One region of the Streptomyces sp. NPDC096013 genome, then DNA from elsewhere that is predicted to be linked to it. Evidence: riboswitches for the same ligand, from Rfam matches in the RefSeq annotation. Region 1 holds a riboswitch; each other region holds the start of a gene.
What was found. Region 1 has a riboswitch for cobalamin ahead of ACIRB1_RS35685 (CbtB domain-containing protein). Riboswitches for the same ligand answer to the same signal wherever they lie in the genome.

Region 1 (5,950 bases):
GCGTGGACGCCATCCCCAGCAGCCGTCACGTCCGGGTGGAGATCAACGGCACGGTCGTCGCCGACAGCCACCGCCCGGTCCTGGTCTTCGAGACCGGCCTGCCGACCCGGTACTACCTCCCGCGCGAGGACGTCCGCCTGGACCTGTTCGAGCCGACCGACCACAGCACCGGCTGCCCCTACAAGGGCACCGCCACCTACTGGTCGTGGCGGAGCGAGGACAGTGTCCCCGCCGTCCCGCCGAACATCGTCTGGAGCTATCCGCAGCCCCTGCCCGCGGTCGGCGCCGTCAAGGACCTCCTCGCCTTCTACAACGAGGCGGTCGACATCGTCGTGGACGGCGACCCCCTGGAGCGGCCGGTCACGCCCTTCACGAACGCGCTCCGGGAGCAGTCGTCGACATGACGGAACCGGTGAAGTCCGGTCCTGTTCCCTCCAGTTGAGGTGAAACAGCGCCGACAGGGCAGTCGACACCTTGCACATGCCTCTTCGACGGCTGTCGTGCTCCGGGACTGTCACAGGATATTGAAGGACGTTGATGGAGAGTCACACAAAGGATGACAAGAAGGACGAAAAGAAACGGGAGCCGAAGCGCAAGGTGCTCGATCTGACCGCTGTCCAGGTGGTGGCGAGCGCGCTCGCCACCGTGGTGGGCGCGGTACTGGCGTCCCTGCTGGGGGTGACCGGGACGATCGTCGGCGCCGCCGTGGTCAGCGCCAGCGCGACCACCGGCGCCGCGGTCTTCCAGCACGCGTTCCGGCGGACGGGAGAGGGAATCCGGAGAAGAGTCCCGTCGGTGGCGATGGCGCTCACACCGAGCGAGGAGCGGGCGATGCACCGCGCGGACGCGCGGGCGGCGTTCGGGGGCGACTCCTCGGGCGATACGGCGACATCGCCCGCCGATTCCCCCGACTCCTCCGAGAGCGCGTCGGAAACGGTGGGCGGCCACCGCACCGGTTCGTTCTGGAAGTCCATCGGCTGGAAGAAGTACGCCCTGGCGACAGGACTGATCTTCGCCCTGGGGATGGTCACGGTGACCGCGGGGGAGCTCATCATGGGCAAGCCGCTGGCGGCCGCGGTCAGGAACGAGTCCGGCACGGGCACGTCGTTCGGCGGAGGCTCGACCGGAACGCATGCCCCCACGCACAGCCCGACGCCCACGCCGCTCACGTCGAGCAGCGCGGGATCGTATGCGGGCAGTACCGCATCGCCGTCCGCGAGCCCGGAGCCGAGGACCAGCCACGGTTCCGGTGCCACCCCGAGCCACAGCGCCGCCTCCAGCCCCGAGGCACCGGCGTCGAGCGTGCCGTCCGCGAGCGGTGACGCCGGGATCGGCTCCGGCGCCACCGCTCACTGAACGGCGTAGGCCCTACTGGGGCGACCGGCCCGCGTCGGCCAGCGCCCGAGGATCAGGCAGCCCGGCGAGGTCCACCTGCCTGCCGAACCTCCGCGACGCCAGCAGCGCCAGCAGGGCCGTGAGCGCCGCGAGCGCGGCCAGTACGGCCATCAGCCCGGCGAACCAGGACGGCGCGGCGGTGATCCGCAGCGCCTCGGAGACGCGTGAGGAGTGGAACCGCCCGTCGAACAACTGAAGGGCGGCCAGCACGGCCGGCACCACCACGGACACGCCGAGCACGGTCGGACCGCCCAGGAGCACCAGCGCCGGTGCCAGCAGGACGCACAGGACCGAGACCCCGAGCACGCAGCCGTAGGCGGCGGCGGAGGCTCCGTCACGGTGCAGCGGGAAGTACGACAGCCCGCACAGCAGGAGCGCCACCGCCGCGATCAGCCGTGGCCAGACCGGGGGAGCGGTGCGCCGTGCCGTCGCACGCGGACGGCGCGGACGGTGCTGACGCGCGGGGCGGTCATCGGCCTCCGGCTCCGGGGCGCTCGCCGCCGGCCGGTCACGGCCGAGCGACTCGTAGTCCGCGGCGGTCGCGGCGACGGACCGGCTCGTGGCCCGGGCGGTCGCGTCCTGATCCTCGGCCAGGCGGCCGATGAGCTGGACGAGTTCCTCGACGGGACGGCCGGCCGCGGCCCGGAGCGCCTCCTCGCCGCAGTGCGGCTCCAGCGGGGGCCGGTGCAGCAGGGCCATCAGCCGGGTGACGTCCTCCACGGGACGGTGCTCGGCCGCCGCGCGGATCGCCTCGTCGGCGCTGTCGGGGTTGCGCGGTGGCCGGGTCAGCAGGGTCACCAGGCGCGTGACGTCCTCCACGGACCGGTCCACCCCGACCGCCCGGAGGGCGTCGACGGTGGCCTGCGCGTACTTCGGTGACTGCTCCAGCATGGTGATGAGCTGGAGCACCTCCTCCAGCGGCCGGTCGGCGACGGCGGCGTGCAGCAGGCCGTGCATCGGATCGGCGTACTCGCCCTCGGGGCCGGACCGGGCGGGAGCCTCCTGCGACGGACGTGACGTCGGCGGCGCTCCGTCGGCCGGTCCCGCGTCGGAGGACGCGAGCGGATGGGGTGCGGCGCCGTGAGATATCTCGGGTTGGTCCGGGCTGGGCGAGAAAGAGCGGGTGGTCATGCTCGGCTCCATGAAGAGGCTGATGCTGCTATCGCCCCCCGAAGTGCGATGAACAAGCTGATCCAGTCCATTACTAGGTGTCCGCCCGCCGCCCCGCCACGCGAGTACGCCACCCGTGTGACCCCGGCCCGCCGCACCGACGGCCGACGCGGTGCGCACCCTCATCCGTTCGGTGGCCGTCTGCTCGCACACCGAACGGGCCGCGCATCAGATGGGAGCGACCCGTGTCGGGGGGCCCGAGTGAGAAATGGCCTCCGACGGGTACCTGGGAAACCGCCGGAAAACGGCCGAGCACGTCGGATGCCGTTCCCGAGCGAAGAGAAAAGGAGAGCATCATGCCGCGAGGTTCCAGCCCGAAGCGAGAGCGTCAGTACGAGCACATCAAGGAAGGTGCCGAGAAGCGAGGCGTCTCCAAGGGCAGGGCGAAGGAGATCGCCGCGCGCACCGTGAACAAGGAGCGGGCCCGCGCCGGTGAGTCCGCGACGGCGAGCAGGACGTCCACCCGCGACCCCAAGTCCGCCTCGCAGCGCGGCGGTGAGCGCTCCCATCGCGGGGCGCAGGGACCGACGAAGGACCAGCTGTACGCGGAGGCGAAGAAGCGCGGCATCGAGGGCCGTTCGTCGATGAACAAGCAGCAACTGGCTCGCGCCCTCGGCCGCTGACCCGCCCCCGCCGCACCACCTCAAGGAGAGTGATCCCCATGGTCACCGTGTCCCTCACCGGAGCGTCCAAGGAGGACGCCGCGACCGTCTTCGGCGTGCTGCGGACCGCGTTCCCCACCGACCGGCCCGCCGACGACGTCCCCCAGGAACAGCCGGGCGACCACACCGCCGTATGGACCGCGGAGTTCGAGCCGACACAGGAGTGGATCCCCACCGACCCCCTCCCCTTGGAAGGTTCGGTCTCCGCCACGATCCAGGGCGGCTACGTCGCCGTCGACCAGCTCCGCGAAGCCCTGAACGTCACCTTCGCCGTGGACGAGCGGGGCACGGCCTCGGGAGACCAGGAACAGGAGATCGACCTGCGGCTCACGAGCAAGCGGTGAGCACCGCGATTCGGGTCACGGGCGCCCGACAACAGCCGTGGCCGCGGCGGCAGTCGGAGCCTCAAAGGGAAGAGGCCTGATTGACGGTGCGGAGAGACGCGCCGTACTCTCCCCCTGTAGTGAAGGCATAAGGAAGCTGGTGAGATTCCAGCACGGTCGCGCCACTGTGAGCCCGCCGCCGCGAGGTGGCTGGCGAGTCAGACACTGAGCCCTCACTCGCCCGTACACGCAAGGGACGCACGATCCCGAAGGAGGGCTCACTGTGAGCAGCATTTCCACATCCCGTCCGGTGTCCACGCCGGTCGTCCTGCCGGTGTCCAAGTCGATTCTCTGGCTGGTCGGCACGGCTCTGGTCGCGCTGGCGATCTACTACTTCATCGGTGTGGACCAGGGTGCGGTGTCGGTGTTCGGCAACGACACGCACGTCCACGAGTTCGTCCACGACGCCCGGCACTTCCTGGGCTTCCCCTGCCACTGACACTCCGCCGGCACCTGGACGTTCGGACAACTCGACATGGAAAAGAAGCTCATCCTGCGCGGCATACTCGCCGGCGCGGTGGCGGGCCTGCTCGCGTTCGTGTTCGCGCGGATATTCGCCGAGCCGCAGATCGCGAAGGCCATCGACTACGAGAGCGGCCGTGACGCCGCGCAGAGCGCCCTGGACAAGTCGGCCGGCCTCCCCGTCGAGGCGGTGGAGCCGGACCTGTTCAGCCGCACGATCCAGGCCAACGTCGGCATCGGCGTCGGCATGGTCTTCTTCGGCATGGCGATGGGCGCCCTGTTCGCCGTCGCGTACACGGTCTGCCTCGGCCGCACGGGAGGCATCAGGGCCCGCAACCTCGCCCTCCTCGTCGCCGGCGGCGGCTTCCTCGGCATGTACCTCGTGCCGTTCCTGAAGTACCCGGCGAACCCGCCCGCGATCGGCCACGAAGAGACCATCAAGCAGCGCAGCGCCCTCTACTTGATCATGGTCGTCTGCTCGGTCGCCCTCCTCGCGGGCGCCGTCTACCTCGGCAAGCACCTTCAGAAGCGCTACGGCAACTGGAACGCGACCCTGCTCGCGGGCGCCGCGTTCGTCGTCGCGATCGGGATCGTGATGCTGCTCCTGCCGCAGCTGGGCCATCTCTCATACAACAAGGCCAACTTCGGCAACCAGGCCACCGAGACGCCGCTCCCGCTGAAGGACTCCAAGGGCAACATCGTCTATCCGGGCTTCCCGGCGGACGTGCTCTACACCTTCCGCTTCTACTCACTCGCGGCGCAGTTGATCCTCTGGACCGCCCTGGGCCTGATCTTCGCCCCCCTCGCCGAGCGCCTTCTCAACCCCGCGCGACCGGGCGCGAACACCCCCTCACAGGAGCCGGACCCCGTTCCGGCGTGACGAACTCCCTTCCACGGCGGGCGCGGTGATCGACGAGATCACCGCGCCCGCCGTTCTCGCCGTAGGGCCACGGCAGTTGGGTCGACCGGCCCGGACACGTGCCGGGATACGGCGTTAGTCTTCTGCTCGCGCCGCCGACCGCGTGCGTGGTGTCGTCGGACAGGAGCGGGACGGAAGCATGTCGGGAGAGATTTCGCCCACCGGGAGGGAATCCGGCAGCGGCTCCGGCCCGTCGCCCGAGCTGCGGGCCTCGCATGCGGACCGGGACCGGGTGGTGGAGCTGCTGCGGGTCGCGGCGGGGGACGGCCTGCTGACCGCGGACGAGCTGGACGAGCGGCTGGAAGTCGCCCTGTCGGCACGGACGTTGGGTCAACTGGCCGGGCTCACCGCCGACCTTCCGCCCGTGTCGGCGACGGTCGGCGGCACGGGAGCGGCGGCCAAGGACGTGGTCAGGATCGAGCAGGTCCACAGCGGCCCGATCGAGCGCGTGGGCCGCTGGGTGGTACCGCGCAAGCTCGAACTCGCCGTGACCTACTGCGAGGTGACCCTCGACTTCACCGACGCGGTGATCACGCACGACACCCTGCGGATCGAAGTGGGCATGACGGGAAAGACCCTGACGCTGATCACGAGGCCGGGTGTCGTGGTCGACACCGATGGTCTGCAACTCGTGCACAGCGGGGTCAAGTACCGCCGGACGCCGGTGAGTCCGGACACACCGGTCCTCCTGCGCGTGGAACTGGTCGGGCTGAAGGCACACGGCCGTGTGGTGGTACGGCCGCCCCGCCGGACGTTCGGGCAGTGGCTGCTCCGCAGGCCCGCCGGGAACGGCTCCTCGCACCGGGCCGAGTAGTCCTACGGCTTCCGGGCCACCCCGACGTACAACGGGATCCGGTCGCTCCGCCCGGGTTGTCCACCCGGCTCGGGGTGCCAGTCCGCGGCGAGTGCTATGCCGGGGGCGATGAGCTCAAGTCCCGTGAAGAAACCGGCGAATTCGT
Region 2 (5,950 bases), on a different contig from region 1:
GGTGATGCGGCTGGTCACGTCGTCGCTCCAGTTCTCCGGGCTGTGCCGGACATCGTCCCCCGCCCACACCGGGGCGGGGGACGGCCGGAAGGTGCTCCCCCCCTGGCCGTCCCCGCCCTCGGTTCAGGACCCGGCCAGCTCCGTACGGACCGTGCGGGCCGCGGCCACCAGGTTCTCCAGGGACGCACGGGTCTCCGGCCAGCCGCGCGTCTTCAGACCGCAGTCCGGGTTGACCCACAGCCGCTCCGCCGGAATGGCATCGAGTCCCCTGCGCAGCAGGGCCGCTGCCTCCTCCGCGCTCGGCACCCGCGGGGAGTGGATGTCGTAGACACCCGGTCCCGCCTCGCGCGGATAACCGTGCTCGGCCAGCTCGCGGGCGACCTGCATGTGGGAGCGGGCCGCCTCCAGGCTGATGACGTCCGCGTCGAGGTCGTCGATGGCCCGCACGATGTCGCCGAACTCGGCGTAGCACATGTGCGTGTGGACCTGCGTCTCCGGCCGGACCCCGGCGGTGGTCAGCCGGAACGCCTCCGTGGCCCAGGCGAGATACGCCTCCCGGTCCGCCGCGCGCAGCGGCAGGGTCTCGCGCAGCGCGGGCTCGTCCACCTGGATGACCGAAGTCCCGGCCGCCTCCAGGTCGTTGACCTCGTCGCGCAGGGCGAGGGCGACCTGCCGCGCGGTGTCGCCGAGCGGCTGGTCGTCGCGGACGAAGGACCAGGCGAGCATGGTGACCGGTCCGGTGAGCATCCCCTTGACCGGACGGCCGGTGAGCGACTGGGCGTACGTCGTCCAGCGCACCGTCATCGGCTCCGGGCGGGAGATGTCGCCGGCCAGGATCGGCGGACGGACGTACCGGGTGCCGTACGACTGGACCCAGCCGTGCCGCGTGGCGAGGTAGCCCGTCAGCCGCTCGGCGAAGTACTGGACCATGTCGTCGCGTTCGGGCTCGCCGTGCACGAGGACGTCCAGGCCGGTCTTCTCCTGGAATGCGATGACCTCCTGGATCTCCGCCCTGATCCGCTCCTCGTATCCGGCCGTGTCGATCCGCCGGGCCCTCAAGTCGGCCCGCGCGGTGCGCAGTTCGGCCGTCTGCGGGAACGACCCGATCGTGGTCGTCGGCAGCGGCGGAAGCCCGAGACGCGCGCGCTGGGCCGTCGTCCGCTCGCCGTACGGCTGGGAGCGGCGGGCGTCCGCGTCGGTGACCGCGGCGGCCCGTGCCCGTACGGCGGGGTCGCTGGGGAGGGCCGAACCGGCGCGGGAGGCCAAGTCGGCTCGGTTGGCGGCGAGTTCGGCGGCGATCGTGTCGGTGCCCTGCGCCAGGCCCTTGGCGAGGGTGACGATCTCCGCCGTCTTCTGCCGTGCGAACGCCAGCCAGCGCAGGATCTGCGGCTCGATGTCCCGCTCGGCGGCGGCGTCCAGCGGCACATGCAGCAGCGAGCAGGACGCGGCCACGTCGACCCGCTCGGCGAGACCGAGCAACGTGCCCAGCGTGGCGAGGGACTTGGTCAGGTCGTCGACCCAGACGTTACGGCCGTCGACGACCCCCGCGACCAGCCGCTTGCCGGGGAGACCGCCCGCCGCGGCCAGGTCGTCCAGGTTGGCGGCGGCGGCCCCGGTGAAGTCGAGGGCGAGCCCCTCCACCGGCGTCTTGGCGAGGACGTGCAGGGCCTCGCCGAGCCGGTCGAAGTAGGAGGCGACCAGGATCCGCGGCCGGTCGGTGAGGCCCCCGAGCTCGCGGTAGGCGCGCAGGGTGGCGTTCAGTTCGGCGCGGGTGCGGTCCTGGACGAGAGCGGGCTCGTCCAGCTGCACCCACTCCGCGCCCGCCGCGCGCAGGTCGGCGAGGACCTCGGCGTACACCGGCAGCAGGCGGTCCAGGAGGGTCAGCGGTTCGAAGTCGGCCGCGACACCCGGGGCGGGCTTCGCGAGCAGGAGGTAGGTGATCGGGCCGACCAGGACCGGGCGGGCGGTGAGGCCCAGGGCGAGAGCCTCCTTCAACTCCGAGACCTGCTTGGTGGAGTCGGCGGTGAACACGGTGTCCGGGCCCAACTCGGGCACCAGATAGTGGTAGTTGGTGTCGAACCACTTCGTCATCTCCAGCGGCGCCACGTCCTGCGTGCCGCGCGCCATCGCGAAGTACCCGTCCAGCGCGTCGAGTTCGACGGCGGCGCGGTGGCGGGCGGGGATCGCGCCGACCATGACGCTGGTGTCCAGGACATGGTCGTAGTACGAGAAGTCGCCGGTCGGTACCTCGTGGATGCCGGCGTCCGTCAGGTGCCGCCAGTTCGTGCGGCGCAGTTCGGCGCCGGTGGTCCGGAGGGCGTCGGCGTCGACGCGGCCCTTCCAGTAGCCCTCGACGGCCTTCTTCAGTTCCCGGCCCTGGCCCTGACGGGGGTAGCCGTACACGGTCGACCGTGCTGCCGCGGCTGCGGACTTCGCTGTCACGGAAATCTCCTTCGCGAGATATCTCCCTGGATCCCGGTGGCGGCACGGGAGCGCGAAGGTTCGTAGACCGGGGGTGGTGACCGCCCGTGTGTACGCCGACCCGCCCACGAGGTCACCGGGACTCCGCGCGCGCATGCTTCGCGTGCGGGCAGGTGGCAGGTCTTCGGACTTGCGGGCACGTCCCCCTTTTCGATCGGAGGACACCTACTGGCCGTCGCTTCCCAGGTCCTGTGTGGGCCCAGTGCGTATGACGGCGGTCGTTCCCGCTCACCGCTGCGGGGCAGTCCCGGATTTTCACCGGGTTCCCTCTTGCGACGCGTCCGTCTGGCTGACGGGGCGAACCAGCTGCGCCGTCAGCCTAAAGGGTTTGGGGTGGGTGCGTCGATTTTTGTCCGCGGGCCCGGTGGGGGCCGGTCGCGCCCGCGCGGCGGAGCCGCACATCGAGACAGCCCCGCGCCCCTAGGTAGGCTGGGGTCCCCGGGATTCGAAGGCTCGGAGGATTGCCTCCGCCGCCAGGGTTGGTGTCAACTCGCCCTGACGGACCTGGCGTTCAAGGTCCGGAGTCAGTGCGCGTACGGTGGGATCTGAGCGCAAGCTGCCCAGCAGTTCTTCCCGGACCATCGTCCACGTCCAGTCCACCTGCTGCTCGCTGCGCTTCGCGGCCAGCCGGCCGGTGGACTCCAGCAGTGAGCGGTGCTGTTCGAGGCGTTCCCAGACCGTGTCCAGGCCCGTGCCCTCGCGCGCGCTACAGCTCAACACCGGCGGGGTCCAGGCCGCGTCCGCGGGGTGCATCAGCCTCAGCGCGCCTGCCAGCTCGCGGGCCGCGCTCCTGGCATCCCGCTCATGCGGGCCGTCCGCCTTGTTGACGGCGATGACGTCCGCCAGCTCCAGGACACCCTTCTTGATGCCCTGTAGCTGGTCGCCGGTGCGGGCCAACGTCAACAACAGGAACGAGTCGACCATGTTGGCCACCGCCGTCTCCGACTGGCCCACGCCCACCGTCTCGACGAGGACCACGTCGTAGCCCGCCGCCTCCATGACCACGATGGACTCACGGGTCGCCTTCGCCACGCCGCCCAGGGTGCCGGCGGTGGGGGAGGGGCGGACGAAGGCGGCCGGGTCCACGGCCAGGCGTTCCATGCGGGTCTTGTCGCCGAGGATCGAACCGCCGGTGCGGCTGGACGAGGGGTCCACGGCCAGGACCGCCACCCGGAAGCCCAGCGAGGTGAGCAGGGTGCCGAACGCGTCGATGAAGGTCGACTTGCCCACGCCGGGTACGCCGCTGATGCCGATGCGTCGCGCCCGGCCGCTGTGCGGGAGGAGTTCGGTCAGCAACTCCTGCGCCATGAGCCGGTGTTGGGGCTTCGTCGATTCGACGAGGGTGATGGCGCGGGCCACGAGGGCCCGCTTGCCGTCGAGGACGCCCTTCACATAGGTGTCGAGCTCGATCACAGGGTGTGCCCGAGGTCGGTGGCCAGTCGCCGCACCAGGTCGTGGGCCGCGTCCGGGATCACCGTCCCGGGCGGGAACACGGCCGCCGCGCCCATCTCCAGGAGGGTGGGGACGTCCTGCGGCGGGATCACGCCGCCGACCACGATCATGATGTCCTCCCGGCCCTCCTCGGCGAGCGATTCCCTCAACGCCGGTACGAGCGTCAGGTGTCCGGCGGCGAGGGACGAGACCCCGACGATGTGCACGTCCGCCTCCACGGCCTGGCGGGCCACCTCGCCGGGGGTCTGGAACAGCGGGCCGACGTCGACGTCGAAGCCGAGGTCGGCGAAGGCGGTGGCGATCACCTTCTGGCCGCGGTCGTGGCCGTCCTGGCCCATCTTGGCGACCAGGATGCGGGGGCGGCGGCCCTCGGCCTCCTCGAAGGCGTCCACCAGGGCGCGGGTGCGCTCGACGGACGGGGACTCGCCGGCTTCGGTGCGGTACACACCGGAGATCGTACGGATCTGGCTCGCGTGCCGCCCGTATACCTTCTCCAGCGCGTCGGAGATCTCGCCGACCGTCGCCTTCGCGCGGGCCGCGTCGACCGCCAGCTCCAGGAGGTTGCCGGTGCCCTCGGCCGCGCGGGTGAGGGCGTGCAGGGCGGCCTGGGTGGCCTGTTCGTCGCGCTCGGCGCGCAACCGCCGCAGTTTCTCGATCTGCTGGGTGCGGACCGAGGAGTTGTCGACCTTGAGGACGTCGATCTGCTCGTCGGTCTCCACCCGGTACTTGTTGACGCCGATGACCGGCTGGCGGCCGGAGTCGATGCGGGCCTGGGTGCGGGCCGCGGCCTCCTCGATGCGCAGCTTGGGGATGCCCGCGTCGATGGCCTTGGCCATGCCGCCCGCCGCCTCGACCTCCTCGATGTGCTGCCAGGCGCGGCGCGCGAGGTCGTAGGTCAGCTTCTCGACGTACGCGCTGCCGCCCCACGGGTCGATCACGCGGGTCGTGCCGGACTCCTGCTGGATGAGGAGCTGGGTGTTGCGGGCGATGCGCGCCGAGAAGTCGGTGGGCAGCGCGAGGGCCTCGTCCAGGGCGTTGGTGTGGAGCGACTGGGTGTGGCCCTGGGTCGCCGCCATCGCCTCCACGCAGGTGCGCGTGACGTTGTTGAAAACGTCCTGCGCGGTCAGCGACCAGCCCGAGGTCTGTGAATGGGTGCGCAGGGAGAGGGACTTGGCGTTCTGCGGGTCGAACTGCCTGACCAGCTTGGCCCAAAGCAGCCGCGCCGCGCGCAACTTCGCGATCTCCATGAAGAAGTTCATGCCGATCGCCCAGAAGAAGGAGAGCCGGGGCGCGAACGCGTCCACGTCCATCCCCGCCTCCCGGCCCGCCCGGATGTACTCCACGCCGTCCGCGAGGGTGTACGCCAGCTCCAAGTCGGCCGTCGCGCCCGCCTCTTGGATGTGGTAGCCGGAGATGGAGATCGAGTTGTAGCGGGGCATCCGCTGCGAGGTGTACGCGAAGATGTCGGAGATGATCCGCATCGACGGCTTCGGCGGATAGATGTAGGTGTTGCGGACCATGAACTCCTTGAGGATGTCGTTCTGGATGGTCCCGGCCAACTTCTCGGGCGGTACGCCCTGTTCCTCCGCCGCCACGATGTAGAGCGCCAGCACCGGCAGCACGGCGCCGTTCATCGTCATCGACACGGTCATCCTGTCCAGCGGGATGCCGTCGAAGAGCTGCCGCATGTCGTAGATCGAGTCGATCGCCACGCCCGCCATGCCGACGTCACCGGTCACCCGCGGGTGGTCGCTGTCGTACCCCCGGTGCGTGGGCAGGTCGAAGGCGACCGACAGGCCCTTCTGACCGGCCGCCAGGTTGCGCCGGTAGAAGGCGTTGGACTCCTCGGCCGTGGAGAAGCCCGCGTACTGACGGATCGTCCAGGGCTGGTTGACGTACATCGTCGGGTACGGGCCGCGCAGATACGGCGCGATGCCCGGGTAGGTGGCGAGGAAGTCCAGGCCCTCCACGTCCTGCCCCGTGTACAGGGGTTTGACCGCGATGCCCTCCGGGGTCT
Region 3 (5,950 bases), on a different contig from region 1:
GACGACGTTCCCGAACTGAAGGGACGCGAGCACGATGTCGTCGCCGTCGACGTAGAGGCTGCCGGGCGGCTCGCCCCACGCGTCCACCATGCCCTGCCTGAGTTCCGGTTCGAGCCTGTCGAACCACGCCTGGTAGTCGGCGAGCGGCACCCGCGCGGGCGCGGCGGCCAGCTGTTCCTCGGTGAGCCATTCGACGTCGTGGCCACCGGCGTTGATGAGCCGGTGGATCAACTCGTCGCCGTTGTCCGGGTGTTGGTCGACCCCGTATCCGGCGTCCCGCAGCGCGTCCAGTACCCGCACCGCCGAGGCGGGCGTGTCCAGACCGACCGCGTTGCCGACGCGCGAGTGCTTCGTCGGGTAGGCGGTGAACACGAGCGCGAGCTTCTTCTCGGCGTTCGGCTTGTGCTTCAACCGCGCGTGCCGTACGGCGATTCCGGCGACCCGCGCGGCCCGCTCGGGGTCGGCGACGTAGACCGGGACGTCGTCCGGGCCCTGCTCCTTGAAGGAGAACGGAACGGTGATCAGGCGGCCGTCGAACTCCGGGATTGCCACCTGCATCGCCGCGTCCATGGGGGAGAGGGCGGCATCCGACGCGTCCCAGGCCGCCCTGGACGACGTGAGGCAAAGCCCTTGCAGCACCGGGATGTTGAGGTCGGCGAGGGCGCCGATGTCCCAGGCCTCCTCGTCGCCGCCGGCCGAGGCCTGCGAGGCGTGGGTGCCGCCGGAGGCGAGGACGGTCGCGATCAGGGCGTCCGCCGTGCCGAGGATCTCGTACAGGCCGGAGTCGGCGCCGCGCAGCGAACCGCAGTACACGGCAAGGGCGTTGGCGCCCTTCGCCTCGATCTGCTCGCAGAGGGTGTCCACGAAGGCGGTGTTGCCGGAGAGGTGGTGCGCGCGGTAGAAGAGCACGCCGACCGTGGGGCGGCCCTCGACGAAGGCGCGCTCGCCGTGGACGCCGAACTCGGCCGTCTTCCGCGGCTCCTCGAAGCCCTCGCCGGTGAGCAGCACCGTGTCCGAGAGGAACCGGGCGAGTTCGGTGAGGTTGTCGGGGCCGCCCTCGACGAGATAGCGCAGCGCCTCGGCGACCACACCGGCCGGTACCGACGACTCGGCCATCAACTCCGCGTCGGGGACGGACTCCCCGCCCAGCAGCACGGTCGGGATGCCGGAGGCCTTGAGCGCGGCGAGCCCGTCCTCCCAGGCCCGCTTGCCGCCGAGCAGGCGTACGACGGCGATGTCCGCACCGGAGATCAGGGCGGGGAGTTCCTCCGCCGCGTCCACCCGGGACGGGTTGCCGATCCGGTACGCGGCGCCGGAGGCGCGGGCCGCCAGCAGATCCGTGTCGGCGGTCGACAACAACAACACTGTGCTCATGCGGGCGCTCCCGGTGGAATGAAAGGCAGTCCTTGCGGCGCGCCGGACTCGATGAGTCGCCAGAGCGCGTCCGTGTCCGCGTGCTGTTCGATGAGGTCGCCGAGCCGGTCGAGCTGCTCCTCGCGCAGCGCGGCGAAGGAGGTGCCGGGCGCCGGCACGAACCGGCGGCCCGCGGCGGCGGCCACCTCGCGCAGGAACGCCCGCCGGAACCCGTCCGACTCCAGCGAGCCGTGCCAGTGGGTGCCCCAGGTCTGACCGACCCGGCACCCGTCCAGGAAGGCGTCCCCGCCCATGAGCCCGGCCACCCCGTGATGGATCTCGTACCCCTCGACCGGCTCGCCGAGGGCTTCGCCCCCGGGTCGGGCGAGGGTCTTCTCGCGCGCGAACCGCACACGCACCGGCAGGAGTCCGAGTCCGTCGACCGAGCCCCGCCGGCTCTCGACCTCGTCGTCGATGTGCTCGCCGAGGATCTGGAAGCCGCCGCAGATGCCGAGGATCGGCCGCCGCTCGGCGGCCCGGCGGACGAGGGCGTCCCCAAGTCCCCGCTCCCGCAGCCACTCCAGCGCCTTCACCGTGCCCCGGGTCCCCGGGATCACGACGAGATCGGCGTCGGCCAGCTCCTCCGGCCGGTCCACGAACCGCACCACGACACCCGGTTCGGCGGCCAGCGCGTCCACGTCGGTGAAGTTGGACATGAGGGGGATCGCGCAGACGGCGACCCGCAGCACGTCCTCGCCGACCGGCGGCGCGGTGTTCGACTCGCGCACGGTGCCGCGCAGCGAGATCCTCAGCCCGTCCTCCTCGTCGATCCCGAGCCCGTGCCGGAACGGCAGCACGCCGTACGTCCGCCGCCCCGTGAGGCCGAGCAGCATCTCCAACCCCGGCTCCAGGAGCGACACATCACCCCGGAACTTGTTGACGAGGAACCCGGCGACGAACGCCTGGTCCTCGGGGCTCAGCAGCGCGACGGTCCCGAAGAAGGAGGCGAAGACGCCCCCGCGGTCGATGTCGCCGACGACGAGCACGGGCAGCTTCGCACGGCGCGCGACGCCCATGTTCACGATGTCGGTCCGCCGCAGATTGATCTCCGCCGGCGACCCGGCCCCCTCACAGATCACCGCGTCATACGTGCCCCGCAACTCGGCGAGACAGTCCAACACCGTGCCGAGCAGCGCCTCTTGACGCCCGCCGTGATAGCCGCGCGCACTCATCTCGCCAACCGGCCTGCCCATGAGCACCACTTGGCTGCTGCGGTCGCCGCCGGGCTTGAGGAGTACGGGGTTCATCAGCGCGGTCGGCTCGATCCGGCACGCCTGCGCCTGCATGGCCTGCGCCCGCCCGATCTCGGCACCCTCGCGCGTCACGAACGAGTTCAGGGACATGTTCTGCGCCTTGAACGGCGCGACCCTCACCCCCTGCCGCACCAGCCACCGGCAGATCCCGGCGGTGACGACACTCTTGCCCGCGTCGGAGGTGGTCCCGGCGACCAGCAGTCCGCCGCCGCTCATGAGGCACGTCCCTTCAGCGACAGCCGTCCGGCGACAGTGACCCCGAGCGCGAGCAGACCGACGCGCCGGGACAGCCGTACGGCACGCGCGATGTCCGGTACGGCGACGGGGCGTCCGTCGCCGTTGAGCACGGGCCGGTGCTCGACCCGACCGCCGTAGGAGAGGGTGCCGCCCAGCCGTACGCCGAGGGCGCCCGCGAAAGAGGCCTCCACAGGACCGGCGTTGGGGCTCGGGTGCTTGGAGGCGTCGGCGCGCCAGGCGCGGGCGGCACCGCGCGGGTCGCCGCCCGCGACGGTGGCGAGGGCGGCGGTGAGACGGGCGCCCGGCCAGCCGGCCACGTCGTCGAGACGGGCCGAGGCCCAGCCGTAGCGGCGGTATCTGGGCGACTTGTGGCCGACCATCGCGTCCAGCGTGTTCACGGCGCGGAAGCCGAGCAGGCCCGGGACGCCCGCGATGCCGCCCCAGACCAGGGCGCCGACGACCGCGTCGGAGGTGTTCTCGGCGACGGACTCGACGACGGCCCGGGCGATCCCGTCCGCGTCGAGGGCCTGCGGGTCCCGTCCGCAGAGGTGGGGGAGCCGCGCCCGGGCCGCCTCGATGTCCCCGGCCTCCAGCGCCCGCCCGACGGCCCCGGCCTCGCGCGCGAGGGAGGTCCCGCCGACGACGGCCCAGGTGGCGGCGGCGGTGAGCGCGACAGAAGCCGCACGGGAAGGTCGTAGGGCCGAAGTGGCCGCGGTGGCGAGGGCGATGGCGCCCCCCGCGCACACGGCGGTGTGCAGGGCGCCCCAGCCTCGGTGGTCGCGCCACAGCAGACGTTCCACGGCAGCCGCGGCACGGCCGAACGCGGCGACCGGATGCCCGCGGCGGGGATCGCCGAGCAGGTGGTCGCCGAGGAGGCCGGCGGCGGCGCCGTACGCGAAGACGCGATCGGCACGCATCGGCTCAGCCGATCGCCGGGTCGGACTCTGTGCTGGTGGTGGACCTCGAACGGCAGCCGAGCATGGCGATATGTCCTCACTCAGGGTGTCCACGCCCTGGTTCGACGAGACCGGCGGTGAGAGTTCCTGGCTCCCGGGGGTGTCTACCCCGGTGACAGTGGCGGGACCGCGCCGGATTCACACCGGCTTCCTCTTCTGCCGCCGTACATGGCTCCGGCAGTCCACCATGCTGTTGGAAGGGCCGTCAACTTGCTGTTGACCTGCGGGGACGGAGTGTGCTGAGGCCCACACACGAGGGGTCGGAGCGGTCACGCGGATGTGGGGTGCGCGACGGCGATCCGTCCCGCACCCCACACCCGCGTCGACTGACGGCCGGTCAGGCCACGATCAGATAGATCCCGTACGCCACCGCCGCCGCGCAGGCCGCGAAGCAGGCGTACGCGCCGGTCAGGGCGAGAGGCGCGGAGTCGCCCTGGGCGGTGGCCCGTTCGCGGCGGGAGAGGGCGGTGATGCCGAGGGTGAAGACGGCCACGAGGGCCACGGTGGTCACGAGGCTGACGCCGAAGACGGAGCCGAGGGCTGCCCAGTCGATGTCCATGCTGATTCGTTCCTTCGTACCTGGGGCGCGGGCTCAGACGGCGGCGGCCGGCGGGGTCGCCGGGGTCGTCGGGTCGGACGTGGCGACGACGGGCGGCGAGAGGATCGTCGCCGTGAGGCCTTCGGAGAGGGCGACCGACGGGGGCGGGGTCACGGCGGCGATCGCGGTGGTGACCACGCCGGCCGGCTCGTCGATCTCGTTGACGTTCGAGGCGTCGACGACCTGGCGGCGGGAGAGCGCCCAGATGCCGGCGCTGGAGGCGACCAGGAAGACGGCCACCAGCGCGGTGCCCCAGTCGCCGAGGTCGGTCACGGACTCGGCGAGCGCGCCGACCAACGCGGCGGCCGGCAGCGTCAGGCCCCAGGCGACGAACATCCGGGTCGCGGTCGACCAGCGGACGACACCGCCCTTGCGGCCGAGGCCCGCGCCCATCACCGAACCGGAGACGGCGTGCGTGGTGGAGAGGGAGAAGCCGATGTGCGAGGAGGCCAGGATGACCGCGGCGGCGCTGGTCTGGGCGGCGAAGCCCTGCTGCGGCCGGAGGTCGGTCAGGCCCTTGCCCATCGTGCGGATGATGCGCCAGCCGCCGATGTACGTGCCCATCGCGATGGCGAGGCCCGCGGAGAGGATCACCCAGGTGGGCGGGTTCGAGTCGGGGGCGATGGAGCCGCCGGCGATCAGGGCCAGCGTGATGATGCCCATCGTCTTCTGCGCGTCGTTCGTGCCGTGGGCCAGTGAGACCAGTCCGGCGGAGGCGATCTGTCCGGCGCGGAAGCCCTTGTCGGCGGCCTTGCCGCCCGCGTTCTTGCTCAGGGCGTAGGAGAAGCGGGTGGCGAGCAGCGCGGCGACGCCGGCGACGACCGGGGCCGCGAGCGCGGGCAGCAGCACCTTGGTGACGAGGACGTCACCGTGGACCGCGCCGGTCCCGGCGGAGGCGATGGTCGCGCCGATCAGACCGCCCATCAGGGCGTGCGAGGAACTGGACGGCAGCCCGACGAGCCAGGTCACCAGGTTCCAGAGGATCGCGCCGACCAGGGCGGCGAAGATGACCTCGGGCCGGATTCCGCTCTCGTCGACGAGTCCCTTGGAGATCGTGTTGGCGACCTCCACGGAGAGGAAGGCGCCCACGAGGTTGAGGGTGGCCGACATGGCCACCGCGACCTTGGGCTTGAGCGCACCGGTCGAGATGGTGGTGGCCATCGCGTTGGCGGTGTCGTGAAAACCGTTCGTAAAATCGAACGCGAGTGCGGTGACGACCACAATCGCGAGGATCAGCGAGAAGTTTTCCATTTACCCAGGCAATCGTTCGAGGTCATCGGCGCGTTGACCGTAGGCAATCTGAATGAACGGAAGGTGAACTAGGGGGGTATCCGTGGTGTCCGCATGTCAGCGAATTACCTGGTGGATTGCCTGGGGGTGCGGAGGGGTGGGGAGGGGCTCGGGTGGCGTTTCGCCCGGTGGCCGTGCGGCGCTTGGCCCGATGGCAGCTCGGCGGGTTCGCCGGGGGCGGCCTAATAGCCGCGGGCGAACTT

Region 2: another riboswitch for cobalamin. It lies ahead of metE (5-methyltetrahydropteroyltriglutamate--homocysteine S-methyltransferase); the one in region 1 lies ahead of ACIRB1_RS35685 (CbtB domain-containing protein).
Region 3: another riboswitch for cobalamin. It lies ahead of ACIRB1_RS11245 (cobalamin biosynthesis protein); the one in region 1 lies ahead of ACIRB1_RS35685 (CbtB domain-containing protein).

Annotation. Positions count from the first base shown of each region.
Region 1 covers NZ_JBIWGK010000014.1:9,329-15,278, forward strand. Annotated here, with positions in the region: gene ACIRB1_RS35660 (DUF427 domain-containing protein) at 1-404, shown strand, start outside; gene ACIRB1_RS35665 (hypothetical protein) at 538-1,356, shown strand; gene ACIRB1_RS35670 (hypothetical protein) at 1,369-2,352, opposite strand; gene ACIRB1_RS35675 (plasmid stabilization protein) at 2,862-3,188, shown strand; gene ACIRB1_RS35680 (hypothetical protein) at 3,227-3,571, shown strand; cobalamin riboswitch at 3,639-3,800, shown strand; gene ACIRB1_RS35685 (CbtB domain-containing protein) at 3,834-4,049, shown strand; gene ACIRB1_RS35690 (CbtA family protein) at 4,086-4,952, shown strand; gene ACIRB1_RS35695 (DUF1707 domain-containing protein) at 5,131-5,805, shown strand; gene ACIRB1_RS35700 (SAM-dependent methyltransferase) at 5,808-5,950, opposite strand, start outside.
Region 2 covers NZ_JBIWGK010000001.1:1,162,260-1,168,209, reverse strand. Annotated here, with positions in the region: gene ACIRB1_RS05080 (histidine phosphatase family protein) at 1-18, opposite strand, end outside; gene metE (5-methyltetrahydropteroyltriglutamate--homocysteine S-methyltransferase) at 124-2,442, opposite strand; cobalamin riboswitch at 2,579-2,803, opposite strand; gene meaB (methylmalonyl Co-A mutase-associated GTPase MeaB) at 2,902-3,894, opposite strand; gene scpA (methylmalonyl-CoA mutase) at 3,891-5,950, opposite strand, start outside.
Region 3 covers NZ_JBIWGK010000002.1:831,813-837,762, forward strand. Annotated here, with positions in the region: gene cobN (cobaltochelatase subunit CobN) at 1-1,374, opposite strand, end outside; gene ACIRB1_RS11240 (cobyric acid synthase) at 1,371-2,882, opposite strand; gene ACIRB1_RS11245 (cobalamin biosynthesis protein) at 2,879-3,820, opposite strand; cobalamin riboswitch at 3,920-4,062, opposite strand; gene ACIRB1_RS11250 (hypothetical protein) at 4,197-4,418, opposite strand; gene ACIRB1_RS11255 (anion permease) at 4,452-5,708, opposite strand; gene ACIRB1_RS11260 (lysozyme) at 5,930-5,950, opposite strand, start outside.